Regions from separate parts of the Undibacterium sp. Di24W genome, predicted to be linked through region 1. Evidence: predicted binding sites of a transcription regulator. Region 1 holds the regulator's gene; the other holds the start of a gene.
The links. The regulator sigma-54, encoded in region 1, starts transcription at its own class of promoters, with help from an activator protein. The targets are predictions, from matches to a motif close to TGGCANGNAANCTGCTTT.

Region 2: the regulator sigma-54 is predicted to act here: its motif matches at 2,893-2,910, upstream of glnA (type I glutamate--ammonia ligase).

The regions. Positions count from the first base shown of each region.
Region 1 is NZ_JBMPOP010000013.1:20,523-24,343, forward strand. It holds gene lptA (lipopolysaccharide transport periplasmic protein LptA) at 1-283, shown strand, start outside; gene lptB (LPS export ABC transporter ATP-binding protein) at 280-1,026, shown strand; gene ACO0KZ_RS20080 (RNA polymerase factor sigma-54) at 1,042-2,529, shown strand; gene hpf (ribosome hibernation-promoting factor, HPF/YfiA family) at 2,658-3,011, shown strand; gene ACO0KZ_RS20090 (enoyl-CoA hydratase/isomerase family protein) at 3,185-3,821, shown strand, end outside.
Region 2 is NZ_JBMPOP010000005.1:469,922-473,742, reverse strand. It holds gene glnL (nitrogen regulation protein NR(II)) at 1-571, opposite strand, end outside; gene ACO0KZ_RS13530 (DUF4124 domain-containing protein) at 660-1,136, opposite strand; gene glnA (type I glutamate--ammonia ligase) at 1,298-2,713, opposite strand; gene ACO0KZ_RS13520 (rhodanese-like domain-containing protein) at 3,351-3,809, shown strand.

The sequences.
Region 1 (3,821 bases):
GCGCGATGGTGGTAGCGACTTGTGGATAGAAGGTTCAGCGGATCGCGTTGAGTATGACAAGAAGACTGAAGTTGTTAAGTTTATTGCGAAAGCCAATGTCCGCTACTTAAGCCAACAAAAAATGACACAAGAACAGAATGGCGAATTCTTGTCTTACGATAGCATTAACGACGTATTTACTGCAACTAACTCTACTTCAGGCAAACGCATCCCTGGTGGTGGTCGTGTGACTATTACTTCCGAACCTAAGCAAGCAAAAACAGAAGTTAAACAAGAAAAATGACTACCAGTACTCTCGTAATTCAAGGCCTGCAAAAACGCTATGGCATGCGCCAGGTAGTTCGTGACGTCTCGCTTCAAGTCAAAAGTGGTGAAGTCGTCGGATTGTTAGGACCGAACGGTGCTGGCAAGACAACGTCCTTCTATATGATCGTTGGCTTGGTGCCATCCGATGCAGGCAAAATTGATATCGACGGCACCGACATTTCTCATTTGCCTATCCATCAAAGAGCACGTTTGGGTCTATCTTATTTGCCGCAAGAAGCATCGGTATTTCGTAAGCTTTCGGTAGAAGATAATGTACGCGCAGTGCTAGAGCTGCAACATGACAAGGATGGCAAAGCGCTTTCCAAAAAAGAAATTGAACAGCGATTAAATACGCTATTGGAAGAGCTGCAAATTGATGGCTTGCGAGAAAGCCCAGCACGCGCTTTATCCGGAGGTGAACGACGCCGCGTAGAAATCGCACGCGCCCTCGCCACCAATCCACGTTTTGTATTACTGGATGAACCCTTCGCGGGCGTAGACCCTATTGCTGTGATTGAGATTCAACGAATCGTTCGCTTTTTAAAAGAACGCGATATCGGCGTATTGATCACGGATCACAATGTACGTGAAACCTTGGGTATTTGTGATCACGCCTACATCATCAATCAAGGCTCGGTATTGGCGAGTGGACGCCCTGACGAAATCATCACCAATGAGACGGTACGTCGAGTCTACTTGGGTGAACATTTCCGCATGTAAGCGATTGGCATAACCATGAAGCAGAGCTTACAGCTACGCACCTCGCAACATTTGGCATTGACGCCGCAATTGCAGCAATCAATACGTTTGCTGCAATTGTCCACCTTGGAATTACATCAAGAGCTAGAAGTGTTGTTGACGGAAAATCCCTTACTGGAACGCGTCGACGATGCACTGGACAATGCAGTTCGTTTACTGGCGGATGGCTGCATCAACAATGCAAGCCAGCAAAGCGAAAGCGAATTTCAAAATACAGAAAAAGCACCCGACAACGGCAGCAGCACGGAAGCCGTCCCAGAACAAGTCGCCGACTGTGAAGCAGCAACCGCCAACAATGACGACTGGAGCTTCGATGATGCACCTGGCAGCGGCTCTAAATCCAACAACGACGAGGAAGATGGTCGCCCGCAATTAGAGGCCGCACAAACCACCTTAAGAGAACATTTGTTAGAACAAATGCGTCTGAACATCAGAGAGCCACGTGACCGAGCACTGATCGAATTAATCATCGATGCCATCGACGAGAATGGTTATTTGTGCGAGAGCCTGGATGAAATCTATGAAAGCCTTCCTATTGACCTTTGCGTCGAGTTAGAGGAATTACGGTTTGCCTTAACCATGCTGCAAAGCTTCGAACCCGAAGGCGTAGGTGCACGCAATACCGCTGAATGTTTAGCACTGCAAATCAAGCGTTTCCCTAAGATACCCTTTGTGACGCGTCGTTTAGCACTGCAAATCGTCGAGCAATATTTGCCCTTGTTTGCCCAACGCGACTTCACCAAGTTACGCAAATTCCTACAGTGTGATGACGAAGATTTACGTGAAGCACAAGTTGTCATCCGTCAATGTAATCCCAAGCCTGGCTTAGCATTTGCGATTGCAAAATCTGACTACGTGGTACCTGACGTTGTAGTCAAGAAAATTGGCGACGAGTGGCAAGTGATGCTGAACCGCGATGTGATGCCTCGCCTGCGCATCAACCAAATGTATGCAGGCTTAATGAAACAGCAACGCGGTGATCCTTGCCTGAATCCGCAGCTACAAGAAGCGCGCTGGCTTATCAAAAATATGCGGCAACGTTTTGACACTATTTTGCGCGTCGCGCAAGCCATAGTGGAAAGGCAATATAATTTTTTCACGCATGGTGCTGTCGCAATGAGACCCCTTGTTTTGCGCGAAATAGCTGATACACTGGGATTACACGAGAGCACTATTTCGCGTGTAACAACTCAAAAATTTATGCTGACACCGCACGGCATGTTTGAGTTGAAATATTTTTTCGGTAGTCACGTCGCAACGGAAACCGGTGGTGAAGCATCTTCCACAGCGATACGGGCTCTGATCAAACAATTAATAGGAGAAGAAGACCAGAAAAAACCCCTCTCGGATAGCAAGATCGCCGACATATTGGGAGAACAAGGCATGGTCATCGCGCGCCGTACTGTTGCAAAGTACCGTGAGGCTCTGAAAATTCCCCCTGTCGGTCTAAGGAAATCTTTATAAACCAGTTCTTGAAATATTGTTTTCTATCGTTATATATGATTTAGCTCAAAACAAATTTCTGCCAATGAGCGATCGTAATGACTGGCAACTTAGAAGCAAATAAAACAATATCACCATAGGAGCGTAGTATGAATCTCACCATCAGTGGACACCACGTCGAAGTTACTCCTGCAATTCGTGAATATGTACAAAGCAAGCTAGAGCGGGTAAGACGACACTTCGATCAAGTCATTGATATCGCCGTCATCCTGACGGTTGATAAGCTCCGGGAAAAGGACAAACGCCACAAAGCTGACATTAATTTACACCTTAGCGGTAAAGATATACATGTAGAAAGTCTGGCGCACGATTTGTATGCTGCCATCGACACCTTAATTGACAAACTCGATCGTCAGGTCATCAAACACAAGGATAAAATTCAAGACCATCAACATGATGCGATCAAACATATTCCTGACCCTGCCTCTACACAATTAGATTAATTTAGAATACTGAATCATCAATTCGATGATCCCTAGGACGCTTTTTAGCGTCCTTTTTTATGTCCATTGAAACGTGAAGAAAAACTATTACAGTTACATTGCAAGCCATTTTTTCCATCTATGTCTGATGCCCTAAGGTAGAATTCTCATATGACAATTTTCGACAGATAAAAATGAGCTCCCACGTCCTGACAGAAATCCACAATCATGTTGGCATCATCACTTTAGATCGCCCCAAAGCACTAAATTCCTTGTCCTTAGAAATGGTTCGTGGACTAACCGCCACTTTACGCGCTTGGCATAACGACCCCGAAATTCATGCTGTATTCATTCACAGTAGTAGCGAGAAAGCTTTTTGTGCTGGTGGCGATATTCGTTTCTTCTACGATGTTGGCACATTAACGCCTAAGGGTGACAGCGCACTACTCGAAGATTTTTTCACCGAAGAATATGCACTGAATCATTTAATTCATTTCTATCCAAAACCCTATATCGCTTTGATGAACGGCGTAGTCATGGGCGGTGGCATGGGTATCGCACAATCAGGTACAGCCAGTCGTTTGCGCATCGTCACTGAACGTACCAAAATGGCGATGCCAGAGGTAAATATTGGATTATTTCCCGACGTGGGCGGCGGTTACTTTCTCAATCAAACGCCGGGAGAGATTGGTACGTATTTAGGACTCACTGGGGAAATAATTCAGGCTGCCGATGCGATCTATGCCAATTTAGCCGATGTCTATATTCCGACCGTACAAATTCCAGCTTTAATGGATTTAATTAAGCACAACACAGAAGCAGATTTACGTG
Region 2 (3,821 bases), on a different contig from region 1:
AACGATTGGGAGCCAACAAACGATCAACCAAGACTTGCAAACGATCGGCTTCCTTAATAATCACTTGTGTGTATTCACGCAACTCTTTGGCATCGCGTTCCGGCAATTCCAATTCCAATAACTGGGCCGCGCCACGGATACCACCGAGTGGATTCTTTATCTCATGCGCCAAATTGCGAATTAACTCTTTATTCTCTTTATTCTGATCCTGCATGCGCTCTTCACGGTCGAGCTTCAGCTGTTGCACATTTTCGCGCAACTCAATCAAAACTGGCGTATCAGGAAGATCCAAAGCAGTGACTATGCTATACACATGCAAGGGCTCACGACCGTTGCGTTCTAAGATTAGATCTTGTCTTTTATCGGCAAATTGATGTTCTATTGCTTGCTGGAAGCCATCAAGTAATTCATCGCCATTTAAGAACAAATCACTAAGCGGCGTATTCAGCAGTAATTTAGAGGGGCGCTCCAGTAAGTTTTCTGCTGCCGGATTCGCATGCACGATACACCCCTGGGGATTTAACACCAGCACCGCGGAGGCAAGTAACTCCAATCCAGCAAATTGGTTCATTGACTCAAACATTTTTTAAATTAGGCATCGTTAAAATAAAAAAAGGTCGCGATTGCGACCAATTTAGTGGGTCGTGCAGGCCAAATTCTTACTTAAGATTACTGATCTCACGTTTTAATGCCTCAATATTTTTTTCTGTCCGCGCAATATCATTTTTCAGATTATTAACACGCTCTACATACTTTGCCGGCATGCGTTCGTCTGCACGGCGCTCCACGTCGCCACCGTTATATTCTTTCTTCAGCGCTTCCAACTTCTGCTCTTCAACTTTCAATTCATCGATCAAAATTTGCTTACGATCAGAATCACGTGCCTTTTGCGTACTATCATCCACCTTGGGGAAATTCGCAGGGCTTGATGTTGATTTTGCGGCCGCTGGTTTTTTGTTGGCGCTCGGTGGAGCTGGTACTGCACTGCTAGGCAAATCTAATAACTTACAGCCTTTAGTCACACCAGTATTGCGATAATCTTTCTTACCATTTGCATCAGTACAGACGTAGATCTGTGCGCAGGCAGAAGAACTAAAGGCAAACAAGAAAGCTAGGCCGATCAAATATTGCTTCATAGTGAGTCGTTTCAAGGTGAATAACGGGCTTAGTGTATGTCAAGCGACGATTTTGCACAATTACTCAGCTCATTTCAATCAGGACTCGAACCCATACGTCATAAAAAAACAATACTGAAATAAAAAAGCGGGGCATGCCCCGCTTTTATTCAGAATGCTGATTACAGAGAGTAATACATATCAAATTCTGCTGGATGCGTGGTCATACGCATACGCTGTACATCTTGCATCTTCAATTCGATGTAAGCATCGATCATGCTTTCACTGAATACGCCGCCACGTGTCAAGAATTCGCGATCTTTATTCAACGCGTCCAGCGCTTCTTCCAAAGATGCGCAGACTGTTGGGATCAATGCGTCTTCTTCTGGTGGCAAATGGTAGAGATCTTTAGAAGCCGCTTCACCTGGATGAATCTTATTCTGAACGCCGTCCAAACCAGCCATCATCAAAGCCGCGAAGCACAAGTATGGATTTGCCAATGGATCTGGGAAACGCGCTTCAACACGGCGGCCTTTTGGATTTGCGACGTAAGGAATACGAATAGAAGCGGAACGATTTTTTGCAGAGTAAGCCAATTTTACCGGTGCTTCATAGCCTGGAACCAAACGCTTGTAAGAGTTAGTACCTGGGTTAGTGATCGCGTTCAATGCTTTCGCGTGTTTGATAATACCGCCGATGTAGAACAAGGCAAATTCAGACAAACCAGCATAGCCGTCACCTGCGAACAGGTTTTTGCCGTCTTTCCAGATCGATTGATGGACATGCATACCGGAACCGTTATCGCCAACGATAGGCTTAGGCATGAACGTCGCTGTTTTGCCATAAGTGTGCGCCACATTCCAAACCACATATTTCAAGTTTTGAGTCCAGTCAGCACGTTCTACTAAAGTAGAAAACTTAGTTCCGATTTCATTTTGACCAGCGCCAGCAACTTCATGGTGATGAACTTCCACTGGAATACCTAAAGATTCCAAGATCAAACACATTTCAGAACGCATGTCTTGGAAGCTGTCGACTGGTGGCACTGGGAAATAGCCACCTTTGACTGTAGGACGATGGCCTGTATTACCACCTTCAAGTTTTTCGCCTGTTGTCCATGAAGCCTCATCAGAGTCAATCTTCACGAAGCAGCCAGACATATCAATTTTCCAACGTACGCTATCAAAAATGAAAAATTCTGGCTCTGGACCGAAGTAAGCAGTATCACCAATACCAGAGGATTTCAAATACGCTTCTGCGCGTTTCGCGATAGAACGTGGATCACGGTCATATCCTTTACCGTCAGCTGGTTCAATCACATCACACTGCATAAACAAGGTGGTTTCTTCCATAAATGGATCGATGTTGGCCGTATTTGGATCCGGCATCAACAACATATCAGACGCTTCAATACCCTTCCAGCCTGCGATAGAAGAACCGTCAAATGCATGACCTGATTCGAATTTATCAATATCAAAGTGAGAAATAGGCACAGTCACATGCTGCTCTTTACCGCGCGTATCCGCAAAACGGAAATCAACGAATTTAACTTCGTTGTCTTTCGCCATCTTCAACACTTCTGCTGGGGTCATTGCCATTTGAAACTCCTTCAATCGTTCAAAATAATCGTTCAAAAATAAATGTAGGAACTACCGCATCAATACAAATTACATCAAATTACTGCAACTAATCTTTATTTTCCACCTGTTTTATGACCACGACATTTCAAAAACGCACCATCACAATGCAAGCGGCAAACAAGAACACGACGACAATATTAGCAGAAAGCGTGCCATGTACAAGACGATCTTAGCTATACAAGAGGAATAATTAAGTCTTTGTTTTATATAGAAAAATCAAACCTCATACGATTCCTTGACAATTCAATAAATTACATCGCGAACCAAATCGGTGCAAATAATCCAAAAAGCACTTTCTTGGTGCGTAAACATTGCATCGAAATGGTGCACATATTCTAATGATCAGTCATGAGCTCGCCTGTTATCTAACAAGTCAGAAGTATTAACATCTCACTTTAGTCAAAAAACAACATCAATGCGACCAAGCTATTGAATAACGCAGCGCTCTATCCTTTTGGTAAGATCCTTGACTCTGGTAAATAGGTAAGCAAATCAGGTGCTGTCGTCCACTGCAGCCATCCTACTTAGCTTTAAGATGCGAGATGTAACTTCCCAATGAAAAATACACAAATACACAAATACACAAAGGAATAATATGAATGAGGTCATCGACAAAGCAAAACAACGCAGTCAAGAACAAAACCTGCCGTACTCGGGCGCCGTGACGCCTGAAGAAGCATATCTTTTGCTACAAACAGATCACAGCGTGATACTACTTGATGTGCGCACCAATGCCGAGCGAGATTGGGTCGGTCGCGTCAACATCCAAGAAGAGCAACACAAAGCGGTGCAATGGAGTCTGTATCCAAGCGGAACACCTAACCCTGATTTTCTCGCGCAATTGCAAAGCGCTGTTGTCGATAAGAATGCAACGATCTTGTTCTTGTGTCGTTCTGGTGTGCGCTCACGTCACGGCGCAAAGTTGGCAACTGAAAATGGCTATACGGCCTGCTTTGATATTTTACAAGGATTCGAAGGAGATAAAGACGCGCATGGTCATCGCAAAACGGTGGGAGGCTGGTGTTCGGCAGATTTGCCTTGGCTTGGTGCTTAATAGATTGCTGAC